Regions from separate parts of the Kitasatospora sp. NBC_00315 genome, predicted to be linked through region 4. Evidence: riboswitches for the same ligand, from Rfam matches in the RefSeq annotation. Region 4 holds a riboswitch; each other region holds the start of a gene.

Region 1 (7,683 bases), 4.9 Mb from region 4:
GCGATCCGGGTCAGCTTCGGGGCCGGCACCCCGGACGAGCACCTGGAGCGCTTCCTGACCGCCGTCCGCGAGCTGGTCACGGACGGCGCCGCCTGGAGCTACCGCAGCGAGGGCGGCCGGTGCGTCGTGGACACCCGCCGGGACGGCTGACTACTCGTCCAGCCCCAGGTCGAAGGCGGCCTCCAGGTCGTGCTGGGAGTACGTGCGGAAGGCGATCTGGGTCTCGGTGTGCGCCACACCCGGCACCTTGTTGAGCCGGCCGGGGATCACGTCGGCGAGGTCGTCGTGCCGACGCACCCGGACCATCGCCACCAGGTCGTAGCCACCGGTCACCGAGTAGACCTCGCTGACGCCCTCGATGGCCGCGATCGCCTCGGCGATCTCGGGGATGCGGTCGACGCTGGTCTTGATCAGGACGATGGCGGTGATCACGCTGATGCTCCTTCGTGGGGTGTCGTCAGCCTAGCCGCCGGGGGCGGTGGTGGGCGGCCCAGGTGAAGGCGAAGCCCACCGTGAAGCCGATGACGTGCACGAGGTACGCCACCCCGGTGCCGCCCGAGCGCACCGACCACCACTGCAGTGCGAACCACAGGCCCAGCACCAGCCAGGCCGGGAAGCGCAGCGGCAGGAAGAGCAGGACCGGGACGAGCGTGGTGACCCGGGCCCGGGGGTACAGCCGCAGGTACCCGCCGAGGACGGCCGCGATCGCTCCCGAGGCGCCGATCAGCACCCGGGTCGAGTCCGCCGAGTGCGACTCGGCGAGCGCGTACCCGTACGTGGCGACGGCGCCGGCCACCAGATAGAAGAGGAGGAAGCGGGAGCGTCCCAGCCGTTCCTCCACCCCGGCGCCGAAGACGTACAGGAACAGCATGTTCCCCAGCAGGTGCAGCCAGCCGGCGTGCACGAACAGGGAGCTGAGCACGGAGAGGGCCGGCGTCTTGCCGGGGGTGGGAGCGGGCGGGCAGCCGGCCCCGCCCTGCGGCTGCTCGATCCGGTCGGCGGTCAGCGGCCGGTGGTCGAGCAGTTCGGCCGGAATCGCCCCCCAGCGCTGCTCGTACCGCTGTTCGGCGCAGACCCGGGCCGGGCCGGTGCCGTACAGCGGGTTCAGCCCGGCGGCCGGGCCCAGCAGGAAGACCAGCACGTTGAGGGCGATCAGGGCATAGGTGACGGCGGGCACGGGCACGGCGGGGCCGCCGTCCTGCGCGCCGGTGTGGTCCAGGACCGGGATCGCCATGCCCCGGAGCATTCCTCGGCCCGGCCCCGGCGACACCGCGGCGTACTGCGTGCGGGTGACGGCGGCGGAGCGCCACCGGTGCTCCACGGAGAGAGATCAGGACCGGTGGCCGGTGCGCGGGACCCAGGCAATAGGCTTGGGGCGGGCATTCCCCGCCTCCCGCCGTCGACGCCGGGACACCGGGGGGAGCGCCTCCCGCCCAGACAGGGAACAGCCGAGAGGACCCCCCGATGACCGTCCCCGCCCTGACCGCAGAGACCCGCTGGCGCTGCACGCTGTGCGGCAACCTGACCCGCTTCGACGTCACCCGTTCCGCGAGGGTCGTCGAGTACCTGCACTTCGATCTGGCGGGCGAGTCCAAGGTCGAGGAGACCGAGGTGCTGGCCGAGACGGTCGAGTCGGTGCGCTGCCGCTGGTGCAACGCGGTGGACCAGATCGAACTGGTGGACCGGCCGGGTGCCGAGAGCGCCGAGGCCGGCGGCGCGCAGGCCTGACCCGCGGCCTGGCCGGCGGCGCCCGGCCGGGGCGCCGCCGGGCCCGGGGGAGTGTGGCGCGGCGCGGTGTGGGGCACGGTAGACGGGACAATTGCAGAGAGCGGTGAGTTTCGGGGCAGCGGCAGCCGGCCGTGAGCACCCCGCGCGAGAGGATCGGAGCCGAGGACGTGGTGGACGCAGCGAGGGAGCCCGCCGAGTCGCAGGGGCAGCCGCCCGCTGTGGACACGAGCCCCCCGGACGCGGACGGGGCCGCCCCGGCCGGCGCCCGCGGCGATGCCACGACGGGCACCGGCCACGCTGCCGCGGGCACCGCTGCCGAGCGGGACGGCCACGAGCGGGACGGCCACGAGCCGGGCGGCCGTGCCACCGGTGACGAGCCGGGCGGGCCGGACGCCGCCGGGCCGGTGCCCGAGGGCCGTGCACCCGAGCAGCTCGACCGTCCGCTGCCCGAGGGCGTCCGCCGCCGGGTGGTCGGAATCGCCGCCGACGCGCTGGGCGGCCTGCCCGTCGGCGAGCTGCCGCTGTCGCTGCGTCAGTACGCCAAGTTCACCCCGGCCCGCCGGGCCAAGTACGCCGCCACCGCGCTGGCCGCGGCCCTGGAGGCGGAGCCTGCCTTCCGGGTGCGGATAGCGGACCGGTTGCGCCTGGGCCAGCCCGACCTGGTCTCCGCGCTGGAGGCGGGCAGCGTACCGGGCGCGGCCGACCCGATGGACGTCGCCACCGCCGCCTACCTGCTGCGCCCGCCCGGTTGGTCGCGGCTGGTCGCGCAGGCCGGCGAGCAGGCCGAACGGGCCGGCGCCGAGGGCGCGGTCGCCGAGGCCACCCGGCTGAACGAGAAGCTCCAGGCGGAGCTGGCCGAGGCGCGGGCCGCCGCGCGGGCCGACCTGGACCGCCGCCGGGCCGAGTCGGAGGGCGTGCGCAGGGAGGCCGAGTCGCTGCGCAAGAAGGCGCGCTCGCTGGAGAGCGACACCCGAAGGGCCCAGGCCGAGGCGCGGAAGCTGGCCGCCGAGCTGGAGGCGGTCCGGGCCGCCGCCGCCGCGGAGCGCAGCGCCGCCGAGAGCGAGGCGCGCCGGCTGCGGCACCGGATCTCGGAGCTGGAGACCGCGGTGGAGCAGGGCCGCCGCTCCGCGCGCGAGGGCCGCAGCGTGGAGGACATGCGGCTGCGGCTGCTGCTGGACACCGTGCTCCAGTCGGCCCAGGGGCTGCAGCGGGAGCTGGCGCTGCCGGTCGCCCAGATCCATCCGGCCGACCTGGTCGAGGCGGTGCAGCCGGCCTCGGCCTCGCCGCACGACGTGGCCCGGCGGGCGCTGGCGGAGGACGATCCGGCGCTGCTGGACCAGTTGCTGGCGATCCCGCAGGTACATCTGCTGGTGGACGGCTACAACGTGACCAAGACCGGCTATCCGACCCTGCCGCTGGAGCAGCAGCGGATCCGGCTGCTCGGCGGCCTGGCGATGCTGGCGCAGCGCACCCAGGCGGAGGTCACCTGTGTCTTCGACGGCCAGGACCTGGACGTCCCGGTGATCCTGGCGCCGCCGCGCGGGGTCCGGGTGCGGTTCAGCCGTACCGGGGAGACCGCGGACGAGCTGATCCGCCGCCTGGTGCGGGCGGAGCCGCAGGGGCGTCCGGTGGTGGTGGTCTCCACCGACCGCGAGGTGGCCGACGGGGTGCGCGACGCGGGGGCCCGGCCGGTGGCGTCGATTCTGCTGCTCAACCGGCTGGCGCGGTCCTGAGACGTCCGGCCCCTCGGACCGTCGCGGGGCCGGTGCGCGGGCCCGGCGGGGGCGGGCGGGGGCGCCCGGAGTGACAGCTGGTCAGCGGCTTGGTGACGCGGGTGTGTGGGTCACGTGAAATCCCCGCCGGAGCTCCAGGTTCATGGTCCCGTGGGAGTGGCGGAAAGCTCTGATCTTCACTAGGGTCTGGCGTCAAACCTATTTCCGGATACTCACTCGTTCGGGTGAGTCCGCAGAAAGAAGGAGCGGGTCTTTTGGCCTCCCACCGCCGTCCTAAGCAGCCGAGCCGCGCACGGGTCTCCGTGCTCACCGCTGCGGCGGCGACCGCGGTCGCCCTCTCCGCCCAGATGAGTGCCCACGCCGCGCCGGCGCCCAAGAAAGAGGACGTCAAGGCGCAGGTCGACCAGCTCAACACGGAGCAGGAGCAGGCGGCGGAGCGGTACAACGGCGCCAAGGAGCGGGCCGACCAGCTGCGCAAGCAGGCGGACCAGCTGCAGGACCAGGTCGCGCGTGGCCAGGACCAGATGACCCACCTTCAGGCCGGTCTGGCCGAGGTGGCCGGCGAGCAGTACCGCACCGGGGGCATCGACCCCTCCGTCCAGCTGATGCTCACCTCCGACCCCTCCGGCTACCTGGAGCAGGCGGCCAGCGTCCAGCAGGCCACCTCCAGCCAGGCGGACGCGCTCAAGGGCCTCCAGGACCAGCAGCGCCGCCTGGACCAGCAGAAGATCGAGGCCGCCGCCGTCCTCGCCTCGCTGGACGAGACCACCAAGGACCTGAACCAGGCCAAGGCGGACGTCAACAAGAAGCTCCAGGAGGCGAACGCGCTGCTGAGCCAGCTCAGCGCCTCCGACCGGGCCTCGATCACCCAGGGGGACGGCCGCGCCTCGCGCGACTCCGTCCGGGTCGACCTCTCCGCGCTCCCGCAGGCCGCCGGCTACGCCGGTGTCGCGGTCGCCAAGGCGATGAGCAAGCAGGGGTCGCCGTACGTCTGGGGCGCCACCGGCCCCAGCACCTTCGACTGCTCGGGCCTGATGGTGTGGGCCTACGGCCAGGCCGGGGTCTCGCTGCCGCGTACCTCCCAGGAGCAGGGCAACGTCGGCGCCCGGGTCCCCTCGCTCGCGGACGCCCAGCCCGGCGACCTGATCGTCTACGGCAGCGACCGGCACCACGTGGCGATGTACATCGGCAACGGGCTGGTCGTGCACGCACCGCACACCGGTGACGTGGTGAAGGTGATGAAGGCGGACGCCATGCCGATCAACACCATCCGCCGGGTCTGACGCACCGGGAGGCGCCCGGTGCCGGGCGCCCCGGGCCTCTCCCGCTCGGCCCCTGCGGGCCGGCCGCCCTCGGTCGCGGCGAGCGGACAACGCCCGCATAACGGACATTTGCTGACCGTTCGCCACATCCAACACGCCCGAACCCGGGGAAATCGTTCTGTGATCTGGAACACCCCCGGCCGGCGCTCCGTGTGACCAGCTGATGAAAAACAATCAGCCCTCCGTGGGATTCCGGTCACGGATGGTCATATGTGCCACCGAACTCGGCCGTCATTCCAACTTTTTTCCTACAACGATTTGAACGGATCACGGTTTCGTTACTAGGGTCATGCCTCGAACCACCGCACAGTCGATCACCCAGTCCGGGTGGCGGCGGGGGTTACCGCCGAGTCCGCGAAACAGCCGGGCAGTCAACTGCTCACGGGGAAGCCCCTGTGGGGGTGCTGTGGAACGGAGCCGGGGAACCATGTTCCTCGGGGTGAATCGGCGCCAGGTCGGCCGCGTGCGGCCGGTGAGGCGTCGTAGGGCATGTCTTCCAGCCCGAACCCGTCAGCTCACCCGGTAGGCGGACGTAGGAAGAAGGAGTCCGCCTTCGTGGCGTCCCATCGTCGTCCCAAGCCTGCCGGCCGTGCCCGCGTGTCGATCATGACCGCTGCTGCCGCCGCCGCCGTGGCCCTCTCCGCGCAGTCCGGCGCCCACGCCGACCCCGCGCCGACCAAGGACCAGGTCAAGGAGCAGGTCGACCAGCTCAACGAGCAGGCCGAGGTCGCCACCGAGCAGTTCAACGGTGCGCAGGCCAAGCAGCAGGAGCTGCAGAAGCAGGTCGGTGACCTGCAGGACAGGGTGGCCCGTCAGCAGTCCCAGGTCACCGACCTGCAGGGCGGTCTGGCCGAGATCGCGGCGGAGCAGTACCGCAACGGCGGCATCTCGCCCACCGTCCAGCTGATGCTCTCCAGCAGCCCGGACAACTTCCTGACCCAGGCCGGTTCGCTCAACCAGGTCGGCGACTCGCAGAGCAGCGCGCTCAAGGAGCTCCAGGCTCAGCAGCGCAAGCTCGACCAGGACAAGTCCGAGGCGCAGGGCAAGCTCGCCGAGCTGGACTCCACCACCCAGCAGCTCAAGGCCAGCAAGGACGAGGTCCAGGGCAAGCTGGCCAAGGCCACCGAACTGCTCAACACGCTGACCGAGCAGGAGCGCCAGGCCCTGCGCGCCGCCGAGGCCAAGTCCGCCGCGGACGCCAAGGCGCAGGCCGACGCCGCCAAGGCCAACACCGACCGCGCCTCGCGCGACAGCGGCCGCAGCTCGCTCAGCGCCTCCACCGGCTCCGCGCCGGCCTCCTCCGTCCCGGCCAGTGGCCGTGCCGCCGCCGCCATCGCGGCCGCCGAGAGCAAGCTCGGTTCGCCGTACGTCTACGGCGCCACCGGCCCGAGCTCCTTCGACTGCTCGGGTCTGACCGGCTGGGCCTACGCCCAGGCGGGCGTCACGCTGCCGCGCACCTCGCAGGCGCAGGCCTCGGCCGGCACCCGGATCGGCACCAACATCGCCAACGCGCAGCCCGGCGACCTGATCATCTACTACAGCGGCATGACCCACGTGGGCCTCTACGTGGGCGGCGGCCAGATCATCCACGCCCCGCACACGGGCGCGGTGGTCCGCTACGAGTCCGCCACGGTGATGCCGATCGCGGCCATCGTGCGCATCTGACCTCCCGCCGAAGCGGCGGTACCGACAGGCCCGGCCCCCGATCCCCGGGGGGCCGGGCCTGCGGCTTTCCGGGGAGCCGAGTGGATGTCCGATTAGGGGTCAAATATTCGTGTTGAGAGGGGTTTGGACTCGGTCGCGCTGACTCGCTAACGTCTGCCACCTGGCCCCCGCACGGACGGCCGCCCAGCCCGGGCGGCGGCGGTGGCCGGGCCGCAGGAATGGAGCCGCGCCGTATGGCGATGCACCGTCACCAACTGCCAGGTGTGCACACACTGGTCCGCGCGCTGGTGCTCACCGCCGCCGCCAGTACCGCGCTCGGCGTGACGGCCGGCGGCAGCGCCTTCGCCAACCCGGGTGCCCCCGGTGGGCCGCCCGACCGCAACGATGTCAAGGCCCAGGTCGACCAGCTCTACGGCGAGGCCGAGCAGGCCTCGGAGAAGTACAACGCGGCCCAGGAGTACCAGCGCAGGCTGATCGCCGAGACCGGCGCGCTCCAGCAGCAGGTGGCGCTCGGGCAGGACGAGCTCAACCGGCTCCGCGGCGACCTCGCTGTGGTCGCGGGCGCCCAGTACCGGGCCGGTGGCATCGCGCCGACCGCCCAGCTGATGCTGGCCTCCGACCCGGCCGGCTACCTCTCCCGGGTGAGCAGCCTGGACCAGGCCGCCGAGCGGCAGAGCGACGCCCTGCGCGAGGTGGCCGACCACCAGCGCAGACTGGACCAGCGGCGCGCGGAGACCGGTGCCAAGCTCGCGGAGCTGGAGGAGGCCCGCCGGGCGCTGGCCGACAACAAGCAGCAGATCCAGCAGCGGCTGGCGCAGGCCCAGCGGCTGCTCAACGGTCTCGGGGTCGGCGGGCGGGCGAGGTTCGTGGCGCAGGACGCCCGGGAGGCCGAGCAGCGCGTCACCCGGGGCACCGACCGGCTCGACCTCGGCACCGCCCCGCCCGCCTCCGAGCGCGCGGCCGCCGCGCTCGCCGCGGCCGTCGCCAAGATCGGCTCCCCGTACGTCTTCGGGGCGACCGGGCCCGGCGCGTTCGACTGCTCCGGTCTGATGTACTGGAGCTGGCGGCAGGCCGGAGTGACCCTGCCGCGGACCTCGCAGGGGCAGGCCTCGGCCGGCCGGCGGGTGAGCCTCGCCGAAGCGCAACCGGGAGACCTGGTGATCTTCTACAGGGACATGCACCACGTCGGCATGTACGCCGGCGGGGGAGTCGTCGTGCACGCGCCCTACCCCGGC
Region 2 (7,683 bases), 170 kb from region 4:
CCGTGCTGGCCGCGCTGGACGTCCTCGGCTACGAACGGCCGACCCGGCTGCGACAGCGCAGCGCGGGTCTGATCGGGCTGATCACGCCCGAGCTGAGCAACCCGATCTTCCCCGCGCTCGCGCAGGTGATCGAGCAGGTGCTCAGCCGGCACGGGTTCACCCCGGTGCTCTGCACCCAGACCCCCGGCGGCTCCACCGAGGACGAACTCGTGGAGATGCTGGTCGAGCGCGGCGTGGCCGGCATCGTCTTCGTCTCCGGTCTGCACGCGGACTCCACGGCGGACCACGACCGGTACGCCAAGCTGACCGGCCGGCAGGTGCCGTTCGTGCTGATCAACGGCTACAGCGAGAAGATCACCGCGCCGTTCATCTCGCCGGACGACCGGGCCGCGATGTGGATGGCGGTCCAGCACCTCGCCGAGCTGGGCCACGAGCGGATCGGCCTGGCCGTCGGCCAGCGCCGGTTCGTCCCGGTGCTGCGCAAGATCGAGGGCTTCACGGCGGCCCTGAAGGACGTCCTCGGGATGACCCAGGAGGAGGCCGAGGGGCTGATCCACCACACGCTCTTCAGCGTGGAGGGCGGCCACGCCGCGGCCGGCGCGCTGCTGGACAAGGGCTGCACCGCGATCGTCTGCGGCAGCGACATGATGGCGCTCGGCGCGATCCGGGCCGTCCGCCAGCGGGGCCTCGCGGTGCCGCAGGACGTCTCGGTGGTCGGCTTCGACGACTCGCCGCTGATCGCCTTCACCGAGCCGCCGCTGACCACCATCCGCCAGCCGGTCGAGGCGATGGCCACCGCGGCCGTCGACGCCCTGCTGGAGGAGGTCGGCGGGAACGCCGCCCAGCGCGGTGAGTTCATGTTCCAGCCGGAGCTGGTGATGCGCGGCTCCACCGGCGCCAGGCCGAACCGCGGCGAGTAGCCCGCCCACGTACGGCAGGCCCCCGGGAGAGCGTCCTCGACGCTCTCCCGGGGGCCTGCCGCGTTCAGCGCCGGGATCAGCCCTCCTGGACGATGGGCCGGTCCTGGGTGACGCGTGAGCCGTCGCCGGCCTCGCCGGTCCGGGCCTCGGTGCGGTGACCCCTGGCGAGGTAGTCACGGACGATCAGTTCGACCGCGTCCTGCGGGCTCCTGACCCCGGCGAGCAGCATCACCTCGATCGCGAGATCGGCGTCCAGTGTGACGGTGACCTTGGCCATGGCGACTCCTCCTCGGATGCGGAACGCCAGCATGCCCGTCGGCGGCCGATCGCACCACGCCGTCGGCCGATCCCGCACCGGCGGCGTGCTGCGACCGGCCGCCGCGTCCGCTGCTCCGGCCCGGTCGGGGTGGGGCCGGACCACGAGCGAAACGGGCCGCGTCCCTGGTGCACCGCCGGTGGGGGCCGGCGCGGGCCGACGTCGTCGCCACCGGGTCGGAGCCGGCCCCCGGAGCGCTGATTCCCACCGCGCCGGTGCGGCGCCCCGGCGGCCTAGGCTGAACGCATGACTGATGCGGAGGGACGGGTCGAGCCGTCCGGGGTGTGGGCCACGGCCGTGGGCGTGGCCCGGGTGAGGGCGATGGAGACGGCACGCGAGCAGCCGCTGTTCCGGGACCCGCTGGCGCTCGCCTTCGCCACGGCCGGCGGGATCGGCCCCGGTGCCCCGCGGCCCCCGGACGCGGACGAGGCGGCCCGGCGCCGCCGGCTCGGTGTGGCCTTCTCGATCGTCATCCGGACGAAGTTCCTGGACGACCTGCTGGACCGGGCGGTCGCGTCCGGCGTCCGCCAGGTGGTGCTGCTCGGAGCCGGGATGGACAGCCGGGCCTTCCGGATGGACTGGCCTGCGGGGACGACGCTGTTCGAGGTGGACACGGCCGAACCGCTGGGCTTCAAGGCCACGGTGCTGCGTCAGGAGCGGGCCGTTCCGCGCTGCGAGCGGATCACCGTACCGGTCGACCTGCGCGAGGACTGGCCCGGCGCCCTGGCCGCGGCCGGGCACGATCCGGCGCAGCCGACGGTGTGGATCGCCGAGGGGCTGCTGATCTATCTGCCCGAGGACGCTGTGCAGTCACTGCTCGAACGGGTCGGTGCGCTGTCCGCCGCAGGCAGCAGGATGGGCCTGACCCTGGGTTCGCGCGGTGTGGTCGAACGCTTCCGCAGGGACGCCGCTCCGGGCTCGGCGGCGTCGATGTGGGTCTGGGAGATGCCGCAGGACCCGGTCGGCTGGCTGGACGGCCTGGGCTGGGAGGCGGAGACCTTCACCCTGCGTGAGCGTGCCGCGGCCTACGGGCGCCCGGTGCTCGGCCCGTCGCAGCAGGACGAGGGCGCCGGCGGACTGGTCTCGGCGGTGCGCGCGGCGCACTGAGCATCTCGAAGGCCGGCCCCCGCGGTTGACGGGGGCCGGCCTTCGACCGTCCGTCGTTCCTGCGGGTACGGCGACGCCGCCGCCCCTGGGAGGAGCGGTGGGCTCCTCCCAGGGGCGGCGGCGTACGTGCCGTGCTGTCGCGCGTGGTGCTACCGGATCAGATCCGGCCCGCGAAGTCCGGCGCCCAGTTGGCGACGGTCATGGTGCGGACACCGGCGCTGGGGTTGGCGGCCTCGACGTAGCTGCCGTTGCCGGTGTAGATCGCGACGTGGTAGACGCCCGAGTCGCTGCCGTTGTTGGACCAGAACAGCAGGTCGCCCGGCTGCAGGTTGTCCAGCGAGACGTGGGTGGTGGCGGCGGCCTGGTCGGCGGCCACCCGCGGGATGGAGATGCCGGCCGCGCGGAACGCCGCCTGGGTCAGGCCGGAGCAGTCCCAGCCGCCGTTGCCGGTGCCACCGTAGATGTACGCCTGGCCGACCTTGGACTCCGCGAAGGAGACCGCGGCGGCCATGCTGCCGGTGGCGGCCTGCGTGGTGGTCGTGGTGGAGGCGGTGGTGGCGGTGGTGGCCGTGTCGGTGGCCGACGAGGAGGCCGCGGGGGCCGTGGTGGTCTTCGCGGCGGACGAGTCGGTCGACTTCGAGCGGTTGAACCAGTCGAACTTCTTGCCCGAGGTGTCGGTGGCCGAGCTCTTGGTGGCCGTGCCGGCACCGCCGAGGGCCAGGTGCTGGCCCGGGTAGATGGTGTCGGCGCCGTTGGTCAGGACGGACTTGTTGAGCTCGTACAGACGCTCCCAGCCACCCTGGACGTGGTTCTTGTCGGCGATGGAGGAGAGCCAGTCGCCGGCGATCACGGTGTAGGTGCGGGTGCTGTCGCCCGAGCCGCTCTTCTGCGACCAGGACTTGTCGCCCGACCAGGAGTTGCCCGACGCGGAGCCGGTGGAGGAGGAGCTGTCGGAGGTGGAGCCGTCGGACGCGGCCGGAGTCGAGGCGGCCGGGGCCTGGGTCGCCGGGGCGGCCGGCGTGGTGGTGGCCGGGGCGCCGGTGTCGACGGCGGCGGGTGCGCCACCGGCGGTCAGGCCCGCCTGGACGGAGCAGACCGGCCAGGCGCCGGGGCCCTGGGAGGCGAGCACCTTCTCGGCGATCGCGATCTGCTGGTCCTTGGTGGCCAGGTTGGCCTGGGACGCGAAGGCGGTGCCGCCGAACTCGGCCCAGGTGCTGGAGGTGAACTGGAGGCCGCCGTAGAAGCCGTTACCGGTGTTGATGCTCCAGTCGCCGCTGCTCTCGCACTGCGCGACCTTGTCCCAGGTGGCGACCGAGGCGGCGTTCGCCGAGCCGGCGGTGAGGCAGGGGATCGTGAGACCGACGCCGGCGACGCCGACAGCGGCGATCAGACGACGGGTGCGGCCGGACATGCGGGTGCCGTTGGTGGTCAGCATGAAGACGTGTTCCTCTCCCACGCCTGCGAGGTGAGCTGTCGGATTCGGGCTGGAGTTGCCCGGCCGTGCTGAGCACGGCTTCACCCCTAGCCCTGAACCGGTGCTGGACCGGTCCGGGGCGGCTTACCTGGGTCCCCCGCGCCTGCCGTGGTGCGGTGTTCGCGCTGCCAGCGCATCCGACGGCAGGCCTCGGCGTTGCGGATGAACTGGGTTCGTGTGACCACGAACGGGGAGCACGTTAAGCAGACTTAAGTTCAAACTGCAAACATGTGTGACGCTCCTCACGCAGCCTTCACGAACTGCGCGGGTCCGGATCCATCATGATCACATAACGCCCGTTTCGGGCAAAGTCCTTGCCCTCGGCGGGATCTGCCGACCCTTCAGGGAGCCCCGGGGGTGCGCCGGCCGGCCGGTGGGAGGGTACGGAACCACGGGCCGCGAAGGCCCGCAACCGGAGCGGTGCGAGTCGGCTTTCGGGACCAAGGGCCCTGCGGCGCAATCTGGTACAACGCGACAGACCTGGATGAAGCGGCCTTACCGGACACTTCGGGGCGTTCGGTGTCGGATCGCACCGAGGTGCTCCCGGCCTGCGGTCGCCGACATGGTGATCGTCGACGGGGGGCGGGTCGACCGCCCATCGGACATCAGGGACATAAAGTGCCAAAGGGCATCACATGCCGTCGTCGTGGCCGAGTTGAGCCCCGGTCACTGGAGCCCCGGTCACCGGAGCCCGGTCACCGGAGTGCCGCGCGCGCGTCCCGGGCGGTCGTCCGGCGCTGCCGCGTGGCCGGGCGTGCGGCGCGAGCCCGGCGGGCCCGGGCCCGCGGATCCGTGGCACGGGGACGGGGCGGAGCGGGGGCCGCAGTGGGCGGGCCCGGGGCCCCAGGGCCAGGGGGCGCGGAAGGGCGTTCGCTCCGGCTGCCGGCCGGGGCCCGAGCCGCCGACGCGACAGGGCCCCGGAGCAGCTCCGGGGCCCTGTCGCGCGGTGTGCTTCGTACGGAGTCGTGCTACTCCGCGACCTGCTCGTCGGCCCGGTCGTGCTCGGGCTCCTGCTCCCGGGCCTGCTCCGCCTCGGTCAGTGCGACCTCCAGGGCGGACAGGTACGTGGAGGCGATCAGCTGGCCGACCGTCGGGTAGGCGCCGAGCGGCGCGGCGCTCGGGCAGCCGGTCTCCTCGGCGGCCGTGGCGAGCAGCTCGGTGTCGGCCTCCGGCCCGATCACCAGCGGGGCCAGCGCGGGCCGCTGCGAGCCGGTGGCGCGCAGGTGGTCGACGGCCGCGGCCACCGAGCCGGGGACGTCGAGCGCGGCGGCGACGACCGGCACGGCGAGCCGCGCGGCCAGCAGCACGCCGGTGATCTCGGCCGCGGCTGCGGCCTCCTCGCCGCCGACGGTGGTGAGGACCACGCCGTCCGCCGCGGTGGTGATGGCGAACAGCCGGGCCCGGTCGGCACGGGCGAGCCCGGCCTCGGACAGCCGTACGTGGACGGCCTCGGCCAGCAGCGGGTGCGGACCGAGCACGTCGGTGACGGTGGCGCCCCGCTCCGCGGCCAGGCGGTGCAGGCCGGCGAGGAAGCCGTGCGGGCCGGGCAGCAGCGGCACCACGATGGGTGCGGGGAGACCGGCGGCGAGGGCCTGGCCGATCAGGTCGCCCACGCCGGGGCCGGTGGCCTCGCCGGACGCGTTCGGCAGGTAGGCGGCGGCGGCCTCGACGCCGGACTGCTCACTGCGGACGATCGAGAGGAGTTCGTCGACCACGGGGCGCGACTCGGGCCCTTCGGCTGCCGGCACGGCCAGCACCAGGGGCGGGGAACCGACCGGGATCTCGGGGCGCTCGGGTCGACGATGGCGCCCCCGCGCACGGGAGCCTGGAGTGCGGACGGGCAGTGGCGCGCCCGGGATGGCTGCGGTGCTCATGGCGGAGATCGTAGGACATCGGCCGGGCAGAGTCGCAGTCGGCTACCGATATCGGACAGCCCGCATGACGTCATATCGGTCAGAGAGTGACAAACCGTGCCACGTATTCACGTCTGCTCCCCGATGCCCTCACAGCCTTCGGGGGGATCGCGGTGCGAAGTGACATGTATCACACACATTCCGGCGACTGACTGTGGGTCACGGGGACACGACTCCCGGCAGCCGAAGATCAACATTATGCGGGGGTGCGCCTACGGGCGGTTATGGCGCGGGTCTGGATTCGGTCAAGTTTGTCCGCTTACGTACCGTCAATCGATCGACATGCCCGGCGGTTGCACCGACATCCGGCGTTCCTCGTGCACCTGCACCGTCCCGTGCTGATGCACGTGCACTGGAGCTATCATCACGTCAAAGTGAGGCGGGTGCCGGGCCGGCAGGGGAGCCGGGCCGGTCGATCGCGGCCTTCGGGCCGTACGCCGAGCTGGACGACCACTCCGGTTATTTCGGGAGACTTCAATGCACCACACGTACAACGGCATGGCGGCTGCGGACCTCGACGGAGTGGTCTGGCAGAAGAGCCGGCACAGCAATTCCCAGGGCAACTGCGTGGAGTTCGCCGCGCTGTCCGACGGCGGCGTCGCGATGCGCAACTCCCGCTTCCCGGACGGTCCGGCACTGATCTACACCCGGGCGGAGATAGCGGCGCTGCTGCTCGGCGCGAAGGACGGGGAGTTCGACCACCTGGCGGTCTGACGAGCGGTCGGCGTGACTGCCGGTCGGCCGTCGTGGGTGCTGACACCACGACGGCCTTTTTCGTGTTCCGCCCCGGGTCGCAGGGAGAGCCGCCCCGGCCGCAGGACGCGCCCGGAGCGCGCCGGAGCCGGGCGGGGGCCGCCCGTCCGCACCGATCGGCGCGGTGCCCGGCGGCGGGGGCGGTGTCGCCGGCCCGCGGCCGGGTGACCGCCGCGCGCCGAGCCCGCGCGGGCCGGCGGGCCGGGTCTCGCCCGGTCGGGGCTCGTCGGGCCACAGCGGTCAGGCGGAGCGCCGGTGGCGGCCCGGGGTCTCACGGCCGGCGGCCGCGTCCGGATCCTCGGCCTCGAAGAGCGCCCAGACCACCTTGCCCGCACCGGCCAGCGGGTGCCAGCCCCACGAGCGGCTGAAGGAGTCCACCAGGTGCAGACCCCGGCCGGACTCGGCCACGAAGTCGGCCTCCCGGGCGACCGGCCCGGTGCTGCTCGGGTCGCTGACCGCGCAGACCACCTGGGGAGCCCGGTGGACGAGGCTTATTCGGATCGGCAGCCGGCCGTCCATGGCCTGCTGCGGGCCGCCCTGGGTCGGGAAGGCGGCGAAGTCACCGGTCGGCAGGCCCGGTTCGGGCCGGGCGCCGACGGCGTGCCGCAGTGCGTTGGTCACCAGCTCGGAGGCGACCAGTGCGACATCGTCGAAAAGGTCACCGAGTCCCCATCGGTGCAGCGTGGTTCTGGCGAAGTCGCGCGCGGTTCTGACGGCTTCGTAGCGGGGAGCGAGCGTACAGGTGACCACGTGGGGGTCGACCGCCAAGGCCGTACCGGTGCTCATGAAGAGCTCCTCCCATAAGGGGGCCGACACGGCTGGACCCGCCGGGGTCATGCCGGTCACCTCCGACTCGCTCGGCCGTTGGACCGCCACCTCGAACGGCCCGTGCGCGCACACGAGTGCCCGGTCGCGCCGCAGCGCTGCCGGGCTGGTGTGCGGTGTCGCGCATGGGGTCGACGCGGTGCCCGCGGGAATGCCAGGGATGTGCAGGTGCACGTGCACCATGGTCCTCTGCGCTCACTGCAGATGCAAGAGTCGATTCACGTGCAGTCGCACTATTGGCATATGCATGCGCCGGATGCACGTGCATTCTGGTGTCAGAGGTGCAGAACTGATAGATACATCCGTCAGTACCGGCACCGTGAGCGCTCAACTGATGGCAGACTGTGCGCTGTTTGCCCCAGGGTGGAGGTTTGG
Region 3 (7,683 bases), 330 kb from region 4:
GCATCCAGAACTCCGTCGAGGTGCTGGCGGCCGACCGGCCCGGCCTGCTGCTCGCGCCCTCGGCGGTCGGCGGGAACGTGGACCACCTGCTGGTGCGGGCCGCCGTGGAGCGGGCCGGCGCCCCCGCCGTCTTCTACAGCGACTTCCCCTACAACCAGCGGTACGCCGTCGACCCGGGCTTCGCCCGCCGGACGGCATCCGTCGAAATGCTCTGGGAGCGCGAACTCGCCGCCAAGGCGGCCCTGGTGCGGGCCTACCGCACCCAGGTCGGTGCGATGTTCCCCCGGGGCGTCGTCCCGCTCGTCCCCGAGATCTACCTGCTGGCGAGCCGCTCGTTCGCCGGCGCCAAGGAGTGGACGTGATGTCGGCCAACACCAGAGCGGACGTCCCGGGCACCGCGGCCTCGTCGCCGCCCGGCCCGGGACCCACCGGAGCGACGCCCGCGGGCGCCCGCAGCAGGCCCCGCGGACCGGCGCTGCGAACAGCGGCCCTCGCGAGCGCCGCCTTCGTCGTCGCCACCCTGCTGCGCCTGGTCGGCCTCGGCCGGGCCCAGGACATCTTCGGCGACGAGGTGTACTACCGGGCCATCGGCAACAGCGTCGCCTCCGGCGGCTTCCCGTACTTCCCCGGGGACGGCGGCGAGCTGTTCTTCCTCCACCCGCCCGGCTACTTCTACCTGGAGGCCGGCTGGCAGCGGCTGTTCGGCTACCGGCCGGACATCGTGGCGGGCATCTACCAGATGCGCTCCCTGAACGCCGTGCTGGCCGGCGCCACCGCCGCCGTCCTGGTCGTCCTGGTGGCCCGCCTGCGGTCGCGGTACGCCGCCGCCGCCATCGCCGCGCTCTTCGCCCTCGACCCCTTCGTGCTGAGGGTCAACGACCGGGTGCTGCTCGAAACGGCCACCATGTTCTGGGTGCTGCTCGGTTACCTGGTGCTGATCGGGCTGACCCGCCGACCGCTGCCCGCCCGTCCCGGAGCCCGGGCGCTGGCGGGCGGCCTGCTCCTCGGCCTGGCCGTGCTGACCAAGGACGAGGCCGCGCTCATGACCACGGTGCCCGTGCTGGTGGCGATGGTCCTCGGCTGGGGTCCACCGCGCCGGCTGCTGGCGTGGGCGGCCGCCGCGAGCCTGCTGCCGTACACCGTCTACGTCGTGGTGGTGGCGGCCAACGGTCATCTCGTCGACCTGGTGAACACCAAGACGGTCGGCGTCCAGCGGCTCCTGGGCCTGGTGCAGGAGACCGGGTTCAACGCACCCCGGGCCCCCTCGCTCTGGTCCCGGCTGGGCCATCAGGCGTCCACCTTCGGGGTGACCTACCTGCTGCTGGCCGTCGGCGCGGTGGCGCTGTACCGGCTGCTGCGGCGCGGCGACCAGGCCCGGCGCCTGCTCGCGCTCCTGCACGCCTCGGCGGCCGTCACGCTCGTCTACGCGCTGCTGTTCGGCACCCTGGAGGAGCAGGCGCTCTACCTGCTGCTCGTGCCCACGATGATCTCGGTGGTGCTCGCCGCACCCGTGGTGCGGCGCCCGGTCACCCGGGCGGCGGTCGCCGCGCTCGTCGCGCTGACGCTCGCGCTCGGCCTCTCCGGGGCCGCGTACGCCACCGGGCGGATCACGCCCGACGACGGGTACTCCGAGCTGCGGGCCTACATGGCGGCGCACGTGCCGGCGCGGGCCGCGGTGGCCACGGTGGGCGGCGACTCGGACCTGATCCTCACCGACCGCTACCGGGTCGGCGCCTGGGTGACCCCGGCGCAGCGCGCCGCCGCGCAGGCCAGGTACGCGGTCGTGTTCCCGCAGGCCGTCGAGCACGGCTACTCCACCGCGACCCCGGACCAGGCCCGGGCGCTGATGCGCGAGGGCCGGCTGCTGTACGTGTTCCACGGCCGCTCCTACGGCACGATCGCGCTGTACGAGCTGCCGTTGCCCGGGTCGGCGGGTGGCTGAGCATGGCGGCCGGGTCGCGGCGCCTCCCGCGCCACCGCGTGCTCCTCGTGCTCGCGGCCGTGGTGGCCCTGTGCGCCCCGTGGGCGGCGCCGGCGCCGACACCGGCGCCGACGGCGGCCCGCTACTTCGGCACCCTGCAGACCGATCCCGCGCGAGCCGTCCAGGAGCACCGCAGCGGCCTGGGCGTCGCCGAACTGGAGCTGCGGTGGGACAGCTACGAACCCCGCGAGGGAGTCCACGACCCGCAGTACGTCGAGTCGGTCCGGGCGCGGATCCGGACGCTGCGGAGCGCGGGGCTGCGCATCGAGGCGTCCCTCGGCCTGAACCACCCGCCGGCCTGGCTGGCCTCGGTCTATCCGGCGACGGCGTTCGTCGACCAGTACGGCGACCGGTACACCGGGGCGCCCAACCTGGTCTTCAGCCCGACGGCGCGGGAGAAGGCCCGGCACTACGTCGACATGGTCTCGCGCGACCTGGGGCTCGGGCAGTTCTGGGCGATCCGGGTCGGCGTCGACGCGGACGGCGAGTTCAGCTACCCGCCGACGGCCGGGGACGGCTCGCACACCAACGCCTACTGGGCGTTCGACCCGGGCGCCCAGGCCCCGGCGGGGGACGGCGCCCGGCCGGCCGGCGTGCCCGCCAACCCGTTCCCCGGCTGGCGACCCGGCGAGGCGGCCCACGACGGGCGGCCGTTCACCGCGCAGGACGCCGACACCTGGGCCCGCTGGTACCTCGCAGCCCTCGCCGGCGCGGTGAACTGGCAGATCGACCTCTACGGCGCGCGGCACTTCCGCGGCCACCTCGACGTGCTCGTGCCCGGGACCGGCATCCGCCCCTGGGAGTACCGCGCCGCCGTCGACCGGCTCCTCGACGGCACGGTCGAGCCCCGCTGGATGGGCCTGGGCGTGGCGTTCCAGCGGACCGTCCCGCTCGTCCGGCCGGGCCCGGGGGTGCGGATCGTCGCCACCTCCGTCGTCGACGGCTCCGGCGCTCCCGCGGACAACGGCTGCGCGAGCACGGACCGGCTGGTGGACGTGGCGAGCGCCTCCGCCGCCGAGGCCGGCACATGGTCCTCCGTGCGGTGGGTGGCGGCCGTCGCGGACCGCAGCGGATTCGCCCTCGCCGGGGAGAGCGCGGGCCCCCAGGTGAGCGCCTACCACCCCGGGACCATGGACGCGGTGGCGCGCCAGCTGTCGTCCTGCGGCCTGCGGGGGCTGATGTGGGCCTTCGACGCCGACCTCCACCACCACGCGACGCCGGGCGCCTCGCTCGGCGACTACGCCGCGCTCGCCGCCCGGCTGGGCGGGGCGCACCCATGAAGGTGACCGACATGACGACCACGACCGTCCGTCCCGACGAACTCACCGCCGCCGAACTGGCGGGCTGGCGGCAGATGCAGCTCCGCGACGACTCCCTGACGAGTCCCTTCCTCTCGCCGGAGTTCGCGCTCGCCGTCGGACGGCGGCGCCCGGCCGCACGGGTGGCGGTGCTCTGCGACGGCTCCGGGCCGGCCGCCTACTTCCCGTTCGAGCGCCGCGCCCTCGGGATCGGCAAGCCGATCGGAGCCGGGTTCTGCGACTGCCAGGGGCTGGTGCACCGCCGCGGACTGGACTGGGACCCGGTCTCGCTGCTGGCGGACTGCGGGCTCAGGGTCTGGGAGTTCGACCACCTCGTCGCCGGCCAGACGGCCTTCGAGGCCAACGGAGTGCACCGCGCGGCCTCTCCCGTCATCGACGTCGGCGACGGCTACCAGGCGTACGCCGCCCGGCTCGGCGGGCACTCGGCGAAGCTCCTCCACCGGGTGCGGGGCAAGGGGGCCCGGCTGGAGCGGGAGACCGGCCCGCTGCGCTTCGTCTTCGACGAGCGCGATCCCGCGATGCTGCGGACGCTGGCCGCCTGGAAGACGGCGCAGTGCCTGGCCAAGGGCCGCCGGGACGTCTTCGCCCAGCCGGGGCTGCTGTCGGTGGTCCGGGAGCTGGCCGACTCACGGGCCGAGGGCTGCGCCGGCGTCCTGTCGGTGCTGTACGCGGGCGGCCGGCCCGTCTCGATGCTCTACTCGCTGCGCGCCCGGCATCTGCTCTCGTCCTGGCTGCCGGTCTACGACGCCGCGCTGGCGCGCCACTCCCCGGGGCTGCTGCTCTATCTCCACCTGCTGGAGGCCGCCGCCGGCCTGGGGCTGCGGCGGATCGACCTCGGCAAGGGGCACGACCGGTACAAGGAGTCACTGAAGACCGGCGACGTCATGGTGGCGCAGGGCCGGGTGGAGCGCGGCACGGCCCTGCCGGCGCTGCGGCGCTGGCAGGTGGCCTCGCTCGACCGGACCAAAGCGGTGGTGAGCGCGAACCCCGGGCTGCGGCGGTTGGCACTGGGCGCGGTGGGCCTGGTCGAGCGGCGCACCGCGCACTGACCCCCGTGCAGGGGCGGGCGGGGCGCCGGTGCGCCCCGCCCGCCGGAGATCAGCAGGTCTTGTTGTCGGAGACCACGTTGTTGCCACCGGAGACGACCGACATGGGCGGGGTGCCCGCGTGGCACGTCGTGTTGTACGTCACCGTCATGGCGCTGGGGACGTTCGAGGCCACGGAGGGCGCGGCGAAGTACCAGATCGCCTTGCCGCCGGACGGGAAGGAGCCCTTCGCGCCGGTGCCGGGCACGAGGTCGCGGATCGTGTTGCCGGCGGCCGCCGACCCACCGACGACCACGTCGTGCACCCGTCCGGTCTGGTTGTCGTACCAGCCCGTCCGGATGCCCTCGGTGGAGCCCCAGAACTCGTTGTTGCGGATGGTGATGTTGTAGATGTCGCCGTTGCCCGCGGCCAACTGCATGCCGTTGCCGTTGTTGCCACCGCGCACGGTGTTGTCCGCGTAGGTGACGTCGTGGGTCGGGGCGCTGGTCATGGTGTGCGCGACGAGGCCGTCGTCGCCGTCGGTGTTGCCGTTGAACCGCTGGTCGACGGTGTTGCCGAGCACGTACCCGAAGGTGGAGGACAGCACGTGGATGCCGTCCAGCTGGTCGTACTTGCCGGTCGTGGTGACCTGGGTGCTGCTGTGCTGGACGCAGAACCGGGTGCTGCCGACCGCGGCGATGGAGTACGAGGCCGGGTTGGTCGTGGCCACCCCGCTCACCACGGCGTTGGTGGAGTTGCGCACGTCGATCAGGTAGGCCGCGAGCCGGCCGGACAGGTTGAACTGATCCAGCACGTCACCGCTCTGATCGGCCTTCAGGTCGGCGATCGTCACGTTGCTCGCGCCGTGCGTGGTCACCACCGGGTAGCCGCCGTCGGGGCCGGAGGTCTTCAGGAAGGACGGGCCCGCCTTGAGGGTGGTCGCGCCGGAGCCCGCACCCTTGAGCGCCACGTTGCTCTTCAGCTGGAGGTGCCCGTTGGTCAGGAAGGTGCCCGCGGGCAGGGTGACGACGCCGCCCCCGGCGGCGGACGCGTCGTCGATGGCCTTCTGGATGGCGGTGTAGCTGTCCGTGGAGCCGTTGCCGACCGCGTTGTACGGCGCCTTGGAGGCGTCGCGGACGGCGGTGGCGGTGGCGCCGGTGTACGGGCAGCCGATGCCGGAGGCCCCGACGGCGGGCGAGGCGCTCGGCGAGGCGGTGGGCGAGGCGGTGGGCGATGCGGTCGCCGTCGCTGTCGCCGTGGCCGTCGGCGTGCCGGAGGCGCCGGCCGAGGGGGTCGGGCTCGTCGTCGCGGTCGGTGCGGCCGTCGCCGTGGGGGTGGCCGTGGGAGTGGCCGTGGGCTTCGGGGCCGGCGTGGGTGTCGGCGTCGGGGTCGCGCTCGGCGCGGCCGTGGGAGCGGGCGTCGGCGTGGGGGACGCGGTGGGCGTGGGCCTGGGGGCGGGTCGCTTCCACCAGGCGGCGCCGTACGCCTGGGCGCCGGTGGTGCCGACCAGGGGCAGGATGAACAGGCCGGCCGCGGTGATCGCGGCCAACCCGGGCTTGGAAATCATGGGCATGACAGAACCTCGCGACGCCTACGAGGTGAGCTGTCGGATTCGGACCGTGAGGTAGCCCGGCCGCCTGTGGTGCGGCTTCACCCCAAGTCGTGCCCACGACCGCACGGATGCGGAGCGGGTACGACGACTTACCTGGTTCCCCCGCTCCCGTCCGATGCTCGGAAGACCGCTATCCGGTGGACGGGACTAGGCGTACCGGGTGCGTGTCCGCTCCAGCGGACGCCCGAAGGCTAGACAACTTTGCCGGAACATCACAAGTCGCTGTGCCGCGGGTCACACGCGCGCTCCCGCTCAGGCGCCGACCGGGAGCAGCTCGATGCCGTGGCCGAGGGTGAGAGCGGTGCCGCCCGCCTTGGTGCGCAGGTAGTGGACGTTGCTGTCGGAGAGGTGCACTCCGGTGGGCACCCGCTCGGCGACCTCGATGCCCAGGTCGGCCAGCTGGCCGGCCTTGTCCGGGTTGTTGCTGAGCAGCTGGACCCGGGTGGCGCCGAGCGCGCTGAGCATCTGCGCGGCGGCGGTGTAGTCGCGCCCGTCCTCGGGCAGACCGAGCGCGGTGTTGGCCTGGTAGGTGTCCAGGCCCGAGTCCTGAAGGGCGTAGGCGTCCAGCTTGTTGTAGAGGCCGATGCCGCGGCCCTCCTGACGGAGGTAGAGCAGGTAGCCGCCGGCCGTGCTGATCCGCTCGACCGACTCGCGCAGCTGCGGGCCGCAGTCGCAGCGGTCGGAGCCGAACACGTCACCGGTGAGGCACTCGGAGTGCAGTCGCACCAGCGGGGTGCCGCGTACCTCGCCGAGGGCGAGCGCCAGGTGCTCGGCGCCGTCGGCCAGGCCGTGGAAGGTGAAGACCTGGGCGTCGGCGCGGTAGCCGTCCGGGAAGGTCAACGGGATGCGCACGCTTGAGCGCACGGTGGCGGTTTCGTACTGCGGCATGCCGAGGCCTCCGGGGCTGTGGTGGACGGGACGGAATCGAACCGCTGGGCAGGATGTTGGCCGAACCGGTGAGAAGGCCGACCGTACCCTGTAGTTCCAATTTGAACAACTCCCCTTTCTCCGCCGCCGCGCCCCGTTCGGCCGATCAGGCCCGGGCCGCCGCGGTGGCGCCGCCGCATGCTGTGGGAAGGCATGCCGGTCTCCCGGCAGCACCGGAAGGGACAGCACGGATGAAGATCACCAGCGTGACCGTCGGGGCGCCCAGCTGGGCCGAGGTCGCCACCTCGGACCCGGCCGCCGCCAAGGCCTTCTACGGCGAACTCTTCGGCTGGCGCGCGGAGACCGACCCGCGCCCCGAGGCCGGCGGCTACACCGTGATGCACCTGGGCGACGCCCCGGCGGCCGGGCTCAGCCCGCTCTACGGCCCGGAGCAGCAGACCGCCTGGACGGTCTCCTTCGCCACCCGGGACGCCGACGCCACCGTCGCGAGGATCACCGGGGCCGGCGGCCGGGTGCTGATGGAGCCCATGGAGGTGCTCGACGTCGGCCGGTTCGCGGTGGTCGCCGACCCGGCCGGCGCGGTGTTCGCGCTCTGGCAGGCCCGGACGTTCTCCGGCGCGGGCGTCTTCAACGACCCGGGTGCGCTCGGCTGGGCCGAACTGCTCACCCGGGACGTCGAAGGGGCCAGGGTCTTCTACCCCGAGGTCTTCGGCTGGACGGTGAGCGCGGGCGAGTCGTACACCCAGTGGGGCATCGACGGCGCCGACTTCGGCGGGATGCTGGCGATGGGCGAGCAGTTCCCGCCGCAGCTGCCGCCGCACTGGCTGCCGTACTTCGCCGTCGCGGACGTCGACCTCA
Region 4 (7,683 bases):
CCGATCCTCGGCACCGCCGTGATGGCGGTCGGCCTCTATCTGATGTCGACGATGGACCGCTCGACCGGGACGTGGCTGGAGTCCCTCTACATGTTCATCCTGGGGCTCGGCATCGGCCTGGCGATGCAGGTCCTCACCATCGCCGTCCAGAACACCGTCCCCTACCACGAACTGGGCACCGCGACCTCGGGCGTGACCTTCTTCCGTACGCTCGGCAGCTCGTTCGGCACGGCCGTCTTCGGCACCCTGTTCAACAACCGGCTCGGGCCCAACCTGGAGCAGGCCTTCGCCCAGTCGCCGGGGGTCCCGCCGGAGGCGGTCCAGAGCCCCGCGGGTCTGCGCGCGCTGCCCGAGGCGCAGGCGCTGCCGTTCATCGACGCGTACGCCGACACCATCAACTACGTCTTCCAGTGGGTGGTGCCGGTCGCCCTGGTCGGCTTCGTGGTCGCCTGGTTCCTCAAGGAGGTCCCCCTGCGCGACAGCGCCCGGGCCGGCGCCTCGGACATGGGCGAGGGCTTCGGGGCGCCCGACAGCGCGGACGCGGACAAGCAGCTGGAGCGGGCACTGGCCAACGTGCTGCGCCGGACCAAGGGCCGCCCCGAGGTCGGTCGGCGCCTGCTGGCCGACTCCGGCAGCGCGGCCGCGCCGGAGCAGGCGTGGATGCTCGGTCAGATCTACTGGCGCACCCGCCTGCAGGGCGGCGCCGTGCTGAGCGCGATCGCGGCGGCGCACCACATGCCCGAGGAGGTGCTGCGGCCCGCCGCCGAACGGACCCTGGGCGCCGGGTACGCCGAGAGCGACGGCGACCGGCTCACCCTCACGCCGGCGGGTCAGCGCGAGGTCGACCGGTTGGCCGAGGCCTGGCGGCGCTGGCTCGACCACCACCTGGACGACTGGGACGTCACCGACCCCACCGACCGCGCCCGTCTGGACCGCGCCGTCGAATCCATCGCGGCCCGCCTCTTCGAGGACGACCAGCACGACGAACGGGTGCCCGCCTGAGAACCGGCCGCCCGAGGCCGGGCGCCTTCGCCCCGGCCGGGGCGTCGAGGGGCCGGGCGCCGAGGGTGACCGATGGACGGCGGGTGCCCCGGAAACGCCGACTGGTCGGGCCCGCAGCGATGAGCGTTCGCTGCCGGCCCGACCGGTGTCATGCGTTACCGCGGTGGTACGGCCCGAGGGGCCGGACCGGGTGTCAGATGCTGACGCCGTGCGCGCGCAGGTACGCGATCGGGTCGATGTCCGAGCCGTACTCCGAGCCGGTGCGGATCTCGAAGTGCAGGTGCGGGCCGGTCACGTTGCCGGTCGCACCGGAGAGGCCGATCTGCTGACCGACGGTCACGGTCTGGCCGATCTTGACGCCGATCGAGGACAGGTGCGCGTACTGGGCGTACTTGCCGTCGGCGAGCTTGATCTCGACCTCGTTGCCGTAGGCGCCGCCGGGGCCGGCCTTGACCACGGTCCCGGCCGCGACGGCCTTCAGCGGGGTGCCGGTGGAGGCGACGAAGTCGGCGCCGGTGTGGTGGCCGCTGGCCCACATGGAGCCGGGCACGCCGTAGGCGGTACCCAGGTGCGGGTTGGCCACCGGGGCGGTGTAGCCGGAGGAGTTGCTGGTCACGGCGGCCTTGGGGGCGGCAGCGGTGGTGGTCGGCGCGGCGGCGGCGGGCTTCGGGGCCTGGGTGGCCTTCGGAGCCTGCGTCACCTTCGGAGCCGGGGCCGGGGTGGCCTTGGCGCTCGGGGCGGCCTTGGCGCTCGGGGCGGGCTTCGCGGCCGGCGCGGAGTCCTGCGAGACCTTGGGGGCCGCGGCGGCCGGGGCCTGGGCGGCGGCGGCCTTGCTGCCGACGACCAGCTTCTGGCCGGGGAAGATCAGGTTCGGGTTGGACCCGATGACCTGGCGGTTGCTGTCGTACAGGGCGTGCCACCCGCCGGTGACGTTCTGGGCGGCGGCGATCTTCGACAGGGTGTCCCCGCCGATGACCTTGTAGCTCACCTCGACGGCGGCGGCCGGAGCCGCGGCAGCGGCCGGAGCGGCGGCCGGGGCGGCGGTCTTCGCGGCGACGGCGACGGCGTCGGTGCTGGTGGCACCGGTCCAGGTGGCCGACTTCTGCTGGGACTTGGCGGCCGGCACCTCGTGGGCCTGGGCGCTGACGGCGGTCACCAGGGGGAGGGCGAAGACGGCGCCGGTCACGCCGGTGGCGATGCCGATGCGGGCGAGACGGCTGACACGGTTGTTTGCCTGTGCGGGCATGGGGTATTTCCTCTCCGACGCCTGCGAGGTGAGCTGTCGGGTTCGGGCTGGAGTTGCCCGGCCGCAAGCGCGGCTTCACCCCGAGCCGTCCCGGAATCCCGGGCCGGCGACTTACCTGTGGGTCCCCCACTCCTGCCGTGCAGAGTTCGTTCGAAGCCCCCGGGCAGCGGCAGGACTAGGCGTTCCACCCGGTGGGCCCACCCGGACATTGGCCGGGCGGTCGCTGAAGCAAAGCCCATCGGCCCGGGCAAATCAATCCCGATCACGTTTGGCACCGGAATTTCACGGGAATCCCAGGAAATTCAGTGACTCTCCGAATGATCGACTGTGCAGTACGTGCACAATCCAATTGCACTGCGCTACTGATCCACCGCCCTGCGGTCACTTTCTCGGCCCTGCGTCGGTGGCCGGACACGCTCGGCCACCACCCGGACGCGCCGCTGGTGACCCTTGTCACGCGGGCCCCGGAAGCGCAGGATCGAGCCGTGAGAACCGACGGCGCGGGCACCCTGGCACTCGGCACCGCACAAGGGCGCTGGGTGGTGCTGGCGACCGTCCTGGGCTCCAGCATGGCGATGCTCGACGGCACCGTCGTCAACGTCGCACTCCCCCGGATCGGCGCCGATCTCGGCGCCTCGCTCGCCGCCCTGCAGTGGACGCTCAACGCCTATCTGCTGAGCCTCGCCGGGCTGATCCTGCTCGGCGGGGCACTCGGCGACCGCTACGGACGGCGCCGGGTCTTCCTCATCGGCGTCGCCTGGTTCGCCGCGGCCTCGGCGCTGTGCGCGCTGGCACCGAACGTCGGTGTGCTGATCGCCGCGCGCGGCCTGCAGGGCATCGGCGGAGCCCTGCTCACCCCCGGCTCCCTCGCCATGCTCCAGGCGGTCTTCCGGCCCGACGACCGCTCGGCGGCGGTCGGGCTCTGGTCCGGGCTGGGCGGGGTGTCGGCGGCGGTCGGCCCCTTCCTCGGCGGCTGGCTGGTGGACGGGCCCGGCTGGCGGTGGATCTTCCTGCTCAACGTCCCGCTCGCCGCCGTGGTGCTGGCCGTGTCCCTGCGGCACGTCCCGGAGAGCCGGGACGAGAGCGCCACCGGCGGTTTCGACGTGCTCGGCGCCGTCCTCGCCGCGCTCGCCCTCGGCGGGGTGACCTACGCGCTGACGGCCGCGGGCGAGGGCCTCTCCCCCGCCGTCTGGATCTCCGGCGCGGCCGGACTGCTGCTCGGCGCCGCGTTCGTGGTCACCGAACGCCGGCGCGCGGCCCCGATGCTCCCGCCGGAGCTGTTCGCCTCGCGCCTGTTCACCTCGGTGAACCTGGTCACGCTCTGCGTGTACGCCGCCTTCAGCGGGGTGTTCTTCCTCCTGGTGGTCCAGCTGCAGACGGTCTCCGGTTTCACACCGCTGACCTCCGGCCTCGCGCTGCTGCCGATCACCGTGCTGATGCTGGCGCTCTCCTCGCGGGCCGGGCGGCTGGGCAAACGGATCGGCCCCCGGCTGCCGCTCGTCGCCGGTCCGATGATCTGCGCCGCGGGCGTCCTGCTGATGCTGCGGATCGGCGCCGGCGCCTCGTACTGGACGGACGTGCTGCCCGCCACCACCGTCATGGGCTGCGGGATGGTCCTGCTGGTGGCGCCGCTCACCGCGACCGTGCTGGCGGCGGTCGACGTGCGCCGGGCCGGCATCGCCAGCGGCGTCAACAACGCCGCCGCCCGCGCGGCCGGACTGCTCGCGGTGGCGGCGCTGCCGGCCCTCGTCGGCCTGAGCGGCGAGGCGTATCAGGTGCCCGCCGCGGTGGACTCGGCCTTCCGCAGCGCGATGGCGATCTGCGCCGGGCTCCTGGTCACCGGGGGCCTGGTGGCGCTGGCCACCGTCCGCGGCAACGTGCTGGCCCCGCAGGACCACCCGGTCGCCGAGCCGGACTGCGCCTGGACCTGCGGAACCACCGGACCGCCGATCGACCCCGGCCACGAGAAGCCGGCGCGGCGCCCCTCAACGCCCCAGGGTCCCGCCACCGGAACGGCGACGGGACCCTGAGCGGAGTCTGACCCAACGTCAGAGAATGTCACCGGGGGCGTACTTGGCGGCCTCCTGGTGCGCGGCCGCGACGGCCTCGACCCGGCGGACGACCTCGGCGACCTGCGCCCCGGCCGCCCCCGTGAAGGAGAGCCGGTCGGCGAGCAGCGCGTCCAGCCCGGCGCGGTCGAGCGGCATCCGCTCGTCGGCGGCCAGGCGGTCCAGCAGCTCGTTCTCGCGGGCGCCGGCGCGCATCGCCAGCGCGGAGGCGACGGCGTGCTCCTTGATGATCTCGTGGCCGGTCTCCCGGCCGACCCCGGCCCGTACCGCGCCCATCAGCACCTTGGTGGTGGCGAGGAACGGCAGGTAGCGGTCGAGCTCGGCCTCGATCACGGCGGGGAAGGCGCCGAACTCGTCGAGGACGGTCAGGAAGGTCTCCAGCAGGCCGTCGAAGGCGAAGAAGGCGTCCGGCAGCGCGACCCGGCGCACCACGGAGCAGGAGACGTCGCCCTCGTTCCACTGGTCACCGCCGAGCTCGGCGGTCATCGAGGCGTAGCCGCGCAGGATGACGGCCAGGCCGTTGACGCGCTCGCAGGAGCGGGTGTTCATCTTGTGCGGCATCGCGGAGGAGCCGACCTGGCCCTCCTTGAAGCCCTCGGTGACCAGCTCGTGGCCGGCCATCAGGCGGATGGTCTTGGCCAGGCTGGAGGGCGCGGCGGAGAGCTGGACCAGCGCGGAGAGCACCTCGAAGTCCAGCGAGCGGGGGTAGACCTGGCCGACGCTGGTCAGCACGTTGTCGAAGCCGAGGTGGCCCGCGACCCGCTGCTCCAGCTCGGCGAGCCTGGCCGTTCCCTCGCTGCCGCCTCCCAGCAGGTCCAGCATGTCCTGGGCGGTGCCGACCGGCCCCTTGATGCCGCGCAGCGGGTAGCGCGCGATCAGCTCCTCCAGGCGGTTGAACGCCACCAGGAGCTCGTCGGCCACGGTCGCGAACCGCTTGCCGAGGGTGGTGGCCTGGGCGGCCACGTTGTGCGAGCGGCCGGCCATGACCAGCTCGGAGTGCTGGGCGGCGAGCCGGCCGAGCCGCACCAGCACCGCCACCGTACGGTCGCGCACGTGCTGCAGGGACTGGCGGATCTGGAGCTGCTCGACGTTCTCGGTGAGGTCCCGAGAGGTCATGCCCTTGTGGATCTGCTCGTGGCCGGCGAGGTCGCTGAACTCCTCGATCCGGGCCTTCACGTCGTGTCGGGTGACGCGCTCACGCGCGGCGATGGATTCGAGGTCGACCCGGTCGAGGACGCGCTCGTAGTCGGCGACGGCGGTGGCGGGCACCTCGACACCGAGTTCCTGCTGGGCCTTCAGGACGGCGAGCCACAGGTGGCGCTCAAGGACCACCTTGTGCTCGGGGGACCACAGCTGGGCCAGGGTCGCCGAGGCGTACCGGGAGGCCAGGACATTGGGGATCTGGGGCTTCGCGCTCACGCTTCGCAAGCCTAACAGCCGAGGTCAGCCGATTCGTCGGCGCCCGGGTCCGGCCGGTCCGGGCGCCCGCCGGGACGGGTTGCGCGGGTGGCGCGGGCCGTACGCCCGACGCTCCGCGCGCCGGCGCGGCGCGGCCCGGCGCCGAACGGAGTGCCGCGCGGTGTCAGGCCCGGCCGGTGAGGACCGGGAGCACCTGGCGGCAGATCGTGTGCAGGGCGAGCCGCTGCTCCTCGCTCATCGCGTCGAAGGCCCGGTGGGTACGGGCCATCTCGGCCCGGATCAGGTCGAGGATCTCCCGGCCCTGCTCGGTGATGACCACGATCTTCACCCGCCGGTCGCCGGCCGCCGCCTCCCGGTGGGCCAGCCCGAGGGCCTCCAGCCGGTCCACGATCCCGGTCACGTTGGAGGCGTCGCAGCCCAGCCGCCCCGCGAGGGCGCGCATCGGCACCGGCTCGTGCACCGCGCCCAGCGCCTTGGCCTGCGAGGAGGAGAGCCCGTGCCGGGCCGCCGCTCCCGCGAAGTCCTGGAAGTAGGCGGTTCCGACTGCCGCCACCGCCTCCATCAGTTCCGCGGTGGTCGGTGCGGTGGTGCCGGTCGCTGCCGCGCCGGTGGCTGCGGTGCTGGTCGCTGCGATGGTGGTCGCTGCGGTGGTCGTCGTCGAACCCATGGGCGCAAGGGTACGCACAAAAGGTTCAGCAACTCCAGCTTTGACGATGGCAACGGACCCGGCCCGCACCGGCGGCCCGGATCAGAGCACCAGCTGGTCGAAGAGCCGGCGCAGCTCGGCCTCGGGCTCGGCGGTCAGACCGGTGTGCACCGGCCCGGGCTGGACGACGGCGCTGCGCGGCGCGGTGAGCCAGCGAAAGCGCTGCCCCGGGCTGTCCGGCGCGTCCTGGCCCGCCGCGAGCTCGCCCGCGCAGACCGCCTCGACGCCGTGCAGCGCCCGTCGCACCCCCGCCACGTCCGCCACCGGGTCGAGCGCGAGCAGCCTTCCCTGGTCGAGGTGGGTCCTGGCGCCCAGGTACGCGCTGTGGCGGCAGTAGAGCAGCACGCCGATGTTGACGCACTCCCCCCGTTCGACCCGCGGCACGGCGCGGAGCACGGCGTACTCGTAGTCGTGCAGCACGTCCTCGGCACCGATCACGCCGCCACCTCCGGAAGCCAGTCGCGGGGGCCCGCCAGCCGCGCGGTCAGCTGCGCGAGGTAGGCGGCGCGCACCGCCTCGGGCGAGTCGAAGCCGGGTTCGTCCTCGATCCAGACGTCGGGGATCCGTGCGACCGCGCCGGCCAGCGCCTCCTCGGCGAGCGGCGCGAGGGCCTTGTCGGCCGCCGCGACGTCCGGGCGGGCCCGCAGCAGCGCGTGGTCCCCGGCGTCGTACGGGCGCCGGATCCAGCCGGCCGCGCCCGCCCAGTGGTGATGGAAGATCAGGCTGGCGCCGTGGTCGATCAGCCGAAGGCCGCCCGTGGCCACCAGCAGGTTGGGGTTGCGCCAGGAGCGGTCGACGTTGCCGATCAGCGCGTCGAACCAGAGCACCTGGCCGGCGAGCTCCGGATCCACGTCGAAGCAGAGCGGGTCGAAGTTGAGCGCACCGCTGACGAAGGCCATTCCGAGGTTCACTCCGCCGCTGGCCCGCATCTGCTCCTGGACCTGCGGATCGGGCTCGCTGCGGGCGAGCACCGGGTCGAGGTCGACGAGGACCAGCTCCGGTACGGGCAGACCGAGCCGGCGCCCCAGCTCGCCGGCCAGCACCTCGGCGACCAGCGCCTTGCGGCCCTGCGCGGCCCCGCACCACTTGAGCGCGTAGAGCCGATGGTCGTCGGCCTCGACCAGGCCCGGCATCGAGCCGCCTTCACGTAGTGGCGTCACATAGCGGACCGCCGTCACCTCGGAGAGCACCCGGCCACCCTACCGATCCGTCAGGTCCACCGTCCGCACCGCAGCGGTGGC

The links. Region 4 has a riboswitch for cyclic di-AMP ahead of OG823_RS05000 (peptidoglycan DD-metalloendopeptidase family protein). Riboswitches for the same ligand answer to the same signal wherever they lie in the genome.
Region 1: another riboswitch for cyclic di-AMP. It lies ahead of OG823_RS25360 (NlpC/P60 family protein); the one in region 4 lies ahead of OG823_RS05000 (peptidoglycan DD-metalloendopeptidase family protein).
Region 2: another riboswitch for cyclic di-AMP. It lies ahead of OG823_RS05690 (transglycosylase family protein); the one in region 4 lies ahead of OG823_RS05000 (peptidoglycan DD-metalloendopeptidase family protein).
Region 3: another riboswitch for cyclic di-AMP. It lies ahead of OG823_RS06335 (glycosyl hydrolase family 28-related protein); the one in region 4 lies ahead of OG823_RS05000 (peptidoglycan DD-metalloendopeptidase family protein).

What each region holds. Positions count from the first base shown of each region.
Region 1 covers NZ_CP108025.1:6,079,676-6,087,358, forward strand. Annotated here, with positions in the region: gene OG823_RS25330 (aminotransferase class V-fold PLP-dependent enzyme) at 1-150, shown strand, start outside; gene OG823_RS25335 (Lrp/AsnC ligand binding domain-containing protein) at 151-432, opposite strand; gene OG823_RS25340 (rhomboid family intramembrane serine protease) at 458-1,234, opposite strand; gene OG823_RS25345 (hypothetical protein) at 1,465-1,728, shown strand; gene OG823_RS25350 (NYN domain-containing protein) at 2,133-3,461, shown strand; gene OG823_RS25355 (NlpC/P60 family protein) at 3,716-4,744, shown strand; cyclic di-AMP (ydaO/yuaA leader) riboswitch at 5,156-5,328, shown strand; gene OG823_RS25360 (NlpC/P60 family protein) at 5,339-6,448, shown strand; gene OG823_RS25365 (NlpC/P60 family protein) at 6,688-7,683, shown strand, end outside.
Region 2 covers NZ_CP108025.1:1,354,016-1,361,698, reverse strand. Annotated here, with positions in the region: gene OG823_RS05705 (LacI family DNA-binding transcriptional regulator) at 1-920, shown strand, start outside; gene OG823_RS05700 (hypothetical protein) at 997-1,197, opposite strand; gene OG823_RS05695 (class I SAM-dependent methyltransferase) at 1,483-2,343, shown strand; gene OG823_RS05690 (transglycosylase family protein) at 2,501-3,799, opposite strand; cyclic di-AMP (ydaO/yuaA leader) riboswitch at 3,786-3,946, opposite strand; gene OG823_RS05685 (sirohydrochlorin chelatase) at 4,786-5,691, opposite strand; gene OG823_RS05680 (DUF397 domain-containing protein) at 6,208-6,444, shown strand; gene OG823_RS05675 (ATP-binding protein) at 6,724-7,269, opposite strand.
Region 3 covers NZ_CP108025.1:1,516,222-1,523,904, reverse strand. Annotated here, with positions in the region: gene OG823_RS06355 (PIG-L deacetylase family protein) at 1-362, shown strand, start outside; gene OG823_RS06350 (ArnT family glycosyltransferase) at 362-1,942, shown strand; gene OG823_RS06345 (hypothetical protein) at 1,945-3,261, shown strand; gene OG823_RS06340 (GNAT family N-acetyltransferase) at 3,273-4,349, shown strand; gene OG823_RS06335 (glycosyl hydrolase family 28-related protein) at 4,399-5,898, opposite strand; cyclic di-AMP (ydaO/yuaA leader) riboswitch at 5,902-6,070, opposite strand; gene ribA (GTP cyclohydrolase II) at 6,190-6,825, opposite strand; gene OG823_RS06325 (VOC family protein) at 7,056-7,683, shown strand, end outside.
Region 4 covers NZ_CP108025.1:1,184,414-1,192,096, forward strand. Annotated here, with positions in the region: gene OG823_RS04995 (DHA2 family efflux MFS transporter permease subunit) at 1-1,002, shown strand, start outside; gene OG823_RS05000 (peptidoglycan DD-metalloendopeptidase family protein) at 1,196-2,248, opposite strand; cyclic di-AMP (ydaO/yuaA leader) riboswitch at 2,252-2,430, opposite strand; gene OG823_RS05005 (MFS transporter) at 2,734-4,278, shown strand; gene purB (adenylosuccinate lyase) at 4,297-5,736, opposite strand; gene OG823_RS05015 (MarR family winged helix-turn-helix transcriptional regulator) at 5,900-6,403, opposite strand; gene OG823_RS05020 (DUF3037 domain-containing protein) at 6,485-6,880, opposite strand; gene OG823_RS05025 (HipA family kinase) at 6,877-7,632, opposite strand.